2 regions of the Thermaerobacter litoralis genome follow, and region 2 is predicted to be linked to the other one. Evidence: riboswitches for the same ligand, from Rfam matches in the RefSeq annotation. Region 2 holds a riboswitch; the other holds the start of a gene.
The links. A riboswitch is a leader RNA that binds a small molecule or an ion and turns the genes downstream of it on or off. The one in region 2 is predicted to bind cyclic di-GMP.
Positions count from the first base shown of each region.

Region 1: it holds a riboswitch for cyclic di-GMP, as region 2 does, so the genes downstream of both, ACYQ02_RS11690 (flagellar hook-basal body protein) here and ACYQ02_RS02510 (flagellar basal body rod protein FlgB) in region 2, are expected to answer to the same signal.

Region 1 covers NZ_BAAIES010000011.1:234,428-238,610, reverse strand. The annotation lists gene spoIIID (sporulation transcriptional regulator SpoIIID) at 303-602, shown strand; gene mreB (rod shape-determining protein) at 1,017-2,030, shown strand; cyclic di-GMP riboswitch class I at 2,193-2,333, shown strand; gene ACYQ02_RS11690 (flagellar hook-basal body protein) at 2,551-3,300, shown strand; gene ACYQ02_RS11685 (flagellar hook-basal body protein) at 3,297-4,183, shown strand, end outside.
Region 2 covers NZ_BAAIES010000004.1:156,716-160,898, forward strand. The annotation lists gene fliF (flagellar basal-body MS-ring/collar protein FliF) at 1-759, opposite strand, end outside; gene fliE (flagellar hook-basal body complex protein FliE) at 853-1,242, opposite strand; gene ACYQ02_RS02505 (flagellar basal body rod protein FlgC) at 1,425-1,994, opposite strand; gene ACYQ02_RS02510 (flagellar basal body rod protein FlgB) at 2,006-2,455, opposite strand; cyclic di-GMP riboswitch class I at 2,636-2,728, opposite strand; gene ACYQ02_RS02515 (trans-sulfuration enzyme family protein) at 3,075-4,183, shown strand, end outside.

The DNA.
Region 1 (4,183 bases), on a different contig from region 2:
CGGCGGTGCCGCCCTGCTTTGCATGGCGCCATCGGGCCGGTTCGTCCCCCCGGCGGCGACGGGCCGTGCCGCCCCCAGGTCTGCGGGCCACCGGACCTCGGGCTTGCCGCCCGCCCGGCCCCACCGCCCCCGGTCCGCAGCCGCGGGGCGCCCAACCCTCCGGTGCCCGGCCCCCCAACGTCCCTGCCGTCGCAATCCGGCCTGTCCGCTCGTCCGAAGCCGTGCGCGGGCCTGCGGCCAAGGTATGTTTGCCTAACGCCCTCATATAGATGGTACCAGACCAGGGCGAAGGGGGCAGGTCGGTGAAGGACTACATCTGGAAGCGCGTGGTGGAGGTGAGCACGTACATCGCTCGCACCCGCTCCACCGTGCGCGAAGCAGCCAAGGTGTTCGGTGTCTCCAAGAGCACCGTCCACAAGGACGTCACCGAGCGCCTGCCCAAGATCGACAGCCAGCTGGCGGCCAAGGTCCACCAGGTGCTGGAGACCAACAAAGCGGAGCGTCACCTGCGGGGCGGTGAGGCCACGCGCCTCAAGTACCTGCAGGAACAGCGGGGCCAGGAACCCGAGCAAGCTCCGTCGGAACCGCCCGTCGGGGCTTGAGCGCCGTCCCTGCCCGCACCGGCCCTGGCCCCCAGTCGAACACGGCCGTGGCGGCGGCCCGCCGGGTCCGACCCGGCATCAACCGGCCTGCAGCCCGGCCACCTTCCTTCCCGCCGCAAGGAGGACCTGTCCCGCAACGGTCCTCGACCCCCGCACCCTGGCCAGGGGAGGGACAACCCCGGTTTCCGCCCGCCCGTCCTCTCCGGGCGGCCTTTTGCCGTCAAGAGGAACCCGGCCCGATGGCAAAGAAATCCGTCATGGCAACCTCTTACCCAGGCCGTTGTTAAAGCCAAGCCGTTGTCAGCGATCCCTGCCAGCCCCGAGGCCCTGGCGCGGCCACCGGCGGCCGCCGACCCCGCCGGTCACCCCGCCGCCGCCCCAGCGGTGCCCGGGCGGTCAGGAGGGGGACAAGTCATGGTCGGGTTCGTCCGGGACCTGGGGGTTGACCTGGGGACGGTCAACACGCTGGTCTTCGTCGAAGGCCGGGGCATCGTGCTCAACGAGCCGTCGGTGGTGGCCATCGACCGCGAAACGGGGCGGGTCCTGGCCGTCGGGTCGGAGGCCCACCGGATGCTGGGCCGCACGCCGGGCCACATCGTCGCCGCCCGCCCGCTCCGGGGCGGCGTGATCGCCGACTTCACCGCCACGGCAACCCTGCTCAAGATGCTGTTGCAGCGGGCCATGCCCCGCCGCCTCGGCGTGCGGCCGCGCATGGTGGTCTGCGTGCCCTCGGGCGTGACGACGGTGGAGCGCCGGGCCGTCATCGAAGCGGGCTACGAGGCTGGCGCCCGCAAGGTCTATCTTCTGGAAGAACCGGTCGCCGCGGCCCTGGGGGCGGGCCTGAACATCCACGAGCCCGGTGGCCACATGGTCGTCGACGTGGGGGGCGGCACCACGGACATCGCCGTCCTATCCCTGGGCGGCGTGGTGGTGGCCGGTTCGACCCGGGTCGGGGGTGACACCTTCGACGAGGCCATCGTCCGTTACGTCAAGCGCCGGTACAACGTGCTGATCGGGGAGCGGACGGCCGAACAGGCCAAGATCGCCATCGGCAGCGCCGAGCCTCCCGACGACGAGGGGGAGCGCTTCGAGGTGCGCGGCCGCGACCTGGTCACCGGCCTGCCCCGGACCTTGTACCTCTCGGCCGCCGAGGTCCAGCAGGCCCTGGACGAGCCCCTCGCCGCCCTGATCACGGCCCTGCGCGGCATCCTGGAGCGGGTTCCGCCCGAGCTGGCGGCCGACATCCTGAACCGCGGCCTGGTCCTGACAGGGGGCGGCTCCCTGCTGCGGGGCCTGGACCGGCGGATCGCCCGGGCGACGGGCCTGCCGGTGGTGCGGCCGGAGCAACCCCTGCTCACCGTGGCGCTGGGCACCGGCGTCGCCCTGAGCATGCTGGACCGGCTGGACGGCGTCCTCATCGCTGGATGAACCGGCCCCCACCTCGGGGGATGAGCCGGCCCCCCACCGGGGGATGGACCGGCCCCCGCCTCGGGGGAGGAACAGGCGCCCGCCTCGGGGCGTTGGACATTTTCTGGCGAAACCCGGCAGGAACCGTGCGACCGGCGTCGAATCGCCGAGGAAAGCGGCCACGCCGCGAAAGGGCAAACCCGCCGAAAGGCGGGGGCGCAAAGCCACGGGTCTACCGCAGGATGCGGCCGGCGGTCCTGGAAGGGGCGCCCGCGATGGGCCCCGGGGCGCCGCCGCGCCTGCTACGACGGCCGGGCTGCCGAACGGGTGGAGACCGATCCGGCACCGGGTGCCTCCTTCATGCGGGAAGGCCGCAGCACCCGGCCTGGCGTTGGAAAGCCCTTCACCCCCGGCAGCCGCCGGGGGTTTTGCTTAGGGGGGCCGTGAAAGCCGGGGGAGCGCCGACGGACCGTCGGCGGCCGGGGCGCCTGGGGCCGTGGCTCACCAGGTCGTCCCCGGTTGAGAGGGGAGGGATGGCGGGGTGCTGCGCGGGTTGTACACCGCCGCCAGCGGGATGCTGGCCCGGGTTCTGCAGCAGGAGCGCCTGGCCGGCGACCTGGCCAACGTGAACACGCCGGGTTACAAGGCCAGCCGCAACGTCACCGAGGCCTTCCCCGACCTGCTGCTGTCGCGCCTTGACGGCACCGGGGCGGCACCCGTGGGGCCGCTGGGGACCGGCGTCGTGGTGGCCGAACCCGGTGCCGACATGGGGGCCGGGCCCTGGCTGGAGACCGGGCGGCCCCAGGACCTGGCGCTGGAGGGCGACGGGTTCTTCGTGGTCCAGGGGCCTACAGGCCCGGCCTTCACCCGGGCCGGCAACTTCACCGTGGGCCCGGAAGGCTATCTCCAGGCGCCCGACGGCTCGCCCGTCCTCGACACCAACGGCCTGCCGCTGCTGGTGGGAACCAGCGACTTCACCGTCGACCCCGGCGGGCAGGTGCGGGTGGGCGACGTGGTGGTCGGGACCATCGCCCGGGTCACCTTCGCCAACCCCGCAGGCCTCCGCCGGGCCGGCGACAACCGTTGGGAGGCGACGGCGGCCTCCGGCCCGCCGGTGCCTGCCGCCACCCCCGTGCGGCAGGGGGTCCTCGAACAATCCAACGTGGACCCCGTCCAGGTGGTCGTCACGATGCTGGCCAACTACCGGGCCTTTGAAGCGGCCCAGCGGGCGGTCCAGGCCCAGGACCAGACCCTGGGGCTCGCCATTCAGGAAGTGGGGCGGGTGACATGATCCAGCGCGCCCTGTGGTCGTCGGCGGCGGGCATGGCTGCGGCGGCCCGGCAGGTCGACCTCACCGCCAACAACCTGGCCAACGTCAACACCCCCGGGTTCAAGGCCGCCCGGGCGGATTTCGCCGACCTGGTCTACGCGGCCGTCCAGGTGCCGGTGGAACCGGCCGCCGCCGCGGCCGGCGGCGTGCAGGCCGGACACGGCGTGCGCCTGGCGGCGACGCCCCGGCTCTGGCGCCAGGGGCCGCTGCAGGCGTCGGATTCCCCCTGGGACCTCGCCATCGAAGGGGGCGGGTTCTTCCAGGTGGTCGATCCGGCCAGCGGCGAGATCCTGCTGACGCGGGGCGGCCACTTCACGGCGAGCCCGTGGCCGGCCGGCCAGGCGGGGCCGGGCCTCCCGCCGGCCCAGCCCCCGGGAACGGTGCCCCCGCCCGGCCCGGGCCCCGAGACCGGCCCGGCCCCCGCCGGCGAGGCGCTGTGGGTCACCGACGGCGCCGGGCGGCCGCTCCTGGCCGACGATGGGCAGCCCCTCACCCTCCCGCCCGGCTCCCGCAGCTGGGTGGTGACGCCGGACGGGGAGGTGCGGGCGGTCCTGGCGGACGGCCGGGAGGTGGTGGCGGGCCGGCTGGCCCTGGTTGTTCCCGCCGCGCCCGACGCGCTGGAAGGGCGGGGTGACGGCCTGTTCGCCCCCGCCGGAGGGCCGCTGGTCGCGGTGCCGCCCGGTCAAGGGGGCGCTGGGCGGATTCGCCAGGGCATGCTGGAACAGTCCAACGTGGACCTGGCCACGGAGATGACCCGACTCCTGGCAGCCCAGCGGGCCTACCAGCTGAACGCCCGGGCGGTGTGGACCAGCGACGAGATGATGGGGCTGATCAACCGCCTGCG
Region 2 (4,183 bases):
GCGGTGCTGCAGTTCCTCCTCGAAGCGGCGCTCGATCTCGAAGCGGTCGCCCTGGGCCACCGGGCTCCCCTCCTCCCCGGCGGGCACCTGCGCCGAGAGCAGCCGGCCGGCGGTATCCACCACCGTCACGTCCTCGGGCTTGAGCCCCTCCACCGCCGAGGCGACCAGGTGCATGATGGACCGCACCTGCTCGGGGCCCAGCTCGGCCCCAGGCTTGAGCTGGACCAGGACGGCCGCCGTGGCCGGCCGCCGCTCGCCGGCGAAGGGGCTCTCCTCCGGCAGCACCACGTGGACACGGGCGGCTTCGACCCCCTCCAAGCGGCCGATGGTCCGGGCCAGCTCCCCTTGCAGACCCCGCAGGTACTGGACCTGGCGCTCGAACTCGGTGGCCCCCATGGGCATCCTCTCCATCAGCTCGAGGCCCACCGTCCCCTCCCGGGGCAGGCCCTGGGCCGCCAGGTCCAGCCGCAGCCGGTCCACCGCCTCCGCCGGGACCAGGATCGCCTGCCCGCCTTCGGCCAGCTGGAAGGGCACGCCCTGCTCCTCCAGCTGCCCGACGATGGCCGCCGCATCGGCCGGGTCCAGCCGGGTGAAGAGGGGCTCCCACTGGGTCCCCCCGCGACCGGCCAGAGCCAGGGCCAGCAACCCGCCCAGGACCAGCACCGCGGTCCCCACCACGACCCAGCGGGCCGGCGCCTTGAGCTGCCGGAACCAGGCGAGGAATTGTTGGGGAAGCTGCCGCAGCTGTGCCACCGGCATGGTGCCTCCGCCGCCTCCTCATCGACCCGCGCCGCGGACCGGGGATTCAACCGGACGAAGCCGGAGCCCACCCGTTCAACCCCATCGGGCCCGTCAGACCGGCATCCGCATGATCTCCTGGTAGGCCTCCAGCGCCTTGTTCCGCAGCTGGACGGCCAGCTCGATGGCCAGCCGCGCCTTCTCGCTGGCCACCATCACCTGGGACAAGTCCTCCACCTGGCCCGTGACCAGGCGCTGGGCCATGGCGTCGGCCTGGCCGGCCACGCCCTCCAGGCGCTCCAGCGCCCGGGCCAGCTCCTGCAGGAAGGTGGCCCCCACGCCCCCTCCCGCCTCGGACGAACCGGCTCCCGCGGGGGCGATCCCCGCCGGATCCCCGGGCGCCAGGGGGCCGGCAGGGCTCGCGCTGGCGCTGCCCCCCGCCACCCGATTTGCGGCGCCCGGCCACGCCGGCCGCTGGATGGGCTCCACACCCCAAGGTCCCATGGGTCGCCACGCCTCCTCCCTCGGTCATCACGGTCTTGGCCGGTGCCCGCCCGCGCCAGCCGCGCCTGGGACCGCCCCGGGGCCGGCCCCGCTGGGCGCCCGGCGGCGCGCCCCGGCTTCCGGCCCGCGTTCCCCTGGGCCCTGCTGGCCCGCCGGACCGCCGGCCCCTGGTCCAGGCCGGCTCAGCCGCGGCCGATCTCCAGCGCCCGCAGGGCCAGGGTGCGGGCGGCGCTGAACACCGCCACGTTGGCCTCGTAGGCCCGGGTCGCGGCCAGGAGGTTGACCATCTCCACCAGCGGGTCCACGTTGGGGTAGGCCACGTACCCGTCCGGGCCGGCGTCCGGGTGCCCGGGGTCGTAGACCAGGCGGGGCGGGGCGGGGTCGGCCACCACCGCGGCCACCTGGACCCCGCCGGGGACGCCGGCCTCCCCCGGGCCGGTTCGTCCCGGGAGCCGCCAGGCCCCGGACGGCGCGGCCAGGGGCCCGCCCCTTGCCGCCGCGACGCCGGGTGCGCCCCCAGCCGCCGCCGGCGGGACCGCCGGCTCGACCCCACCCGTTCCGGCCGCTGCCCGCTCGCGCAAGAGCTGGGCAAAGGGCACGGCCCGCTCCTGGAAGACGGGCACGAGCCGGCGGTAGGGGCCGCCCTGGGGCGTCCGGGTGCTGTCGACGTTGGCCAGATTGCTGGCGATCAGGTCAAGCCGCAACCGCTGGGCCGTCATCCCGCTGGCTGCGATGTCGAAGGTGCCGAACATCCCGGGCACCCTCACCGCCTCCCTTCGGCGATCACGGTCCGGAACAGGGCGATGCGGTCGGAGAGCTGCCGGACCAGGGCCTGGTAGTGGATGCCGTTCTCCGCCAGCCGGGCCATCTCGGCGTCCAGGTCCACGTTGTTGCCGTCGTTGCGCAAGGCCGTACCCGTCTCGCGGTAGACGGCCGCCGCCGGCCCGGACGCGGCCGGGCGGCCCGGGAGGTGGCCGGGATGGGTGACGGCCAGGGGCAGCGCCCCGGGGGCCGCGCTCCCGGGCGCCGTGCCCGCGGGTCCCGGGGCGCCGCCGGTGCCCTGAAGGGCCGCCTCCAGGGCCCGGGCGAAATCCAGGTCGTACCGCTTGTAACCGGGCGTCTCGGCGTTGGCCACGTTCTGCGCCAGGAGCCGCTGGCGCAGGGCCAGGACCTCCAGGCCTGCCGCCAGCTGGTCGTTGATGCCTCCCCACATGGGATCCACCCCCTTGGTCACGCCGCCCGCCCGCCGGCCGGCGGCCCGCCCGCCCGTTCGCCCGCCGGTAGGCGGGAAGAACCGGCCCAGCCTTGACGAACCCGAAAAAGACAAGCCGCCCGCGGCGCGCATCGGCACCACGGGCGGAAGCCGGGGTCTGGCGAGTTCCACCACGCAGCGTTCGGCAGTCCGGCCGTCATAGCCCCGCCGGAGCGGGACCTTAGACCCGTGACTTTGCGAGCCTGCCTTTCGGCAGGGGTGCCTTTGTCGCTGCCGCGGGGGGTTGCCGCCTCCAAGGTCCGGGCCGCCACCGGTTTGGACCGGACCCGCCGGTTGGGGCCGGACCGGCCCGGGGCGTCGCCGGCCGTTTCGGCCGCTTCGGCCCGGCTGCAACAGGGGCCCGGGGACACAAGGAACGGCCAACCCCCGAAAAGTATTCAGTTATCGGTGGGCATCCACCGGCACTGGTCGACATGATTCTGCAACGGCCTGGTCATTCCTTCTAACTGCGACAAAAATTTTGGGACCCCGGTCCTGGTTTTGGGCCCCTCCCACGCGACGGAGGGATTTGCCAGGGCACGGCCGGTGGCCGGGCGGCAGCTCTTTGGGAGGTGAGACCATGGCGGGTGAGACCGCGGCTGCCGGGTCCGGAACGCCGGGCACGGACGGGCGTCCCTGGTCGACGGCCACCTGGCTGGTGGCCGCCGGGCGCCCGGTGGAACCCGGCCAGCCCCTCAACGTGCCGCCGGTGCTGGCCTCGAACTTCATCCTGGGAGCGGGCCCCGCCTATGCCCGCGACGACGGAACGCCCACGTGGGCGGCGCTGGAGGAGCTGGTCGGGGGACTGGAGGGTGGCCGGGCCGTGGCCTTCGCCTCGGGCATGGCGGCCATCGCCGCCATCTTCGACCAGCTGCCGGCGGGCGCCCGGGTGGTGATCCCCGACGATTGTTACCAAGGGGTGGCGGCCCTGGCGGCGGAGGGCGCCCGGCTCGGCCGGTGGCGGGTTGAGCGGCTGGCCGTGGCCGACACCGCGGGCTGGGTTCAGGCGTGCCGGGAGGCCGATTTGCTCTGGCTGGAGTCGCCGTCCAATCCCCTGCTGGCGGTGGCCGAGGTGGACGTGATTGCCGCCGCGCCCCGCAAGCCGGGCGCCATCCTGGCCGTCGACAACACCTTCGCGACCCCGCTCAACCAGCGTCCCCTGGAGTGGGGGGTCACCGTCTCGGTGCAGTCGGCCACCAAGCTGATCGGAGGCCACTCCGACCTGATGGCGGGGGTCGCCGTCACCCGGGACGAGGCCCTCTGGCATGCCCTGCGCCGGTCGCGGGAACTGCACGGCGCCACCCCGGGGGCGCTGGAGGCCTTCCTGGCCGTGCGGGGCGCCCGCACCCTGGCCGTGCGGTTGGAGCGCGCCCAGCACAACGCCGCCGTGCTGGCCGCCCGCCTGGCGGAGCACCCCCGGGTGACGCGGGTGCGCTACCCCGGCCTTCCCTCCCACCCCGGCCACGCCGTGGCCCGGCGGCTGATGCGGGGGTTTGGCACGATGATCGCCTTCGATCTCGACGGGGGAGCGGCGGAAGCCGATGCCGTCTGCCGCCACCTGCGGCTGATCCGCCACGCCACCAGCCTGGGCGGGGTGGAGTCGACCATCGAGCGGCGGGCGGCCGTCCCGGGGCAGGAACACCTGCCCCCCTCGCTGCTGCGCCTGAGCGTGGGGATCGAGGACGCGGA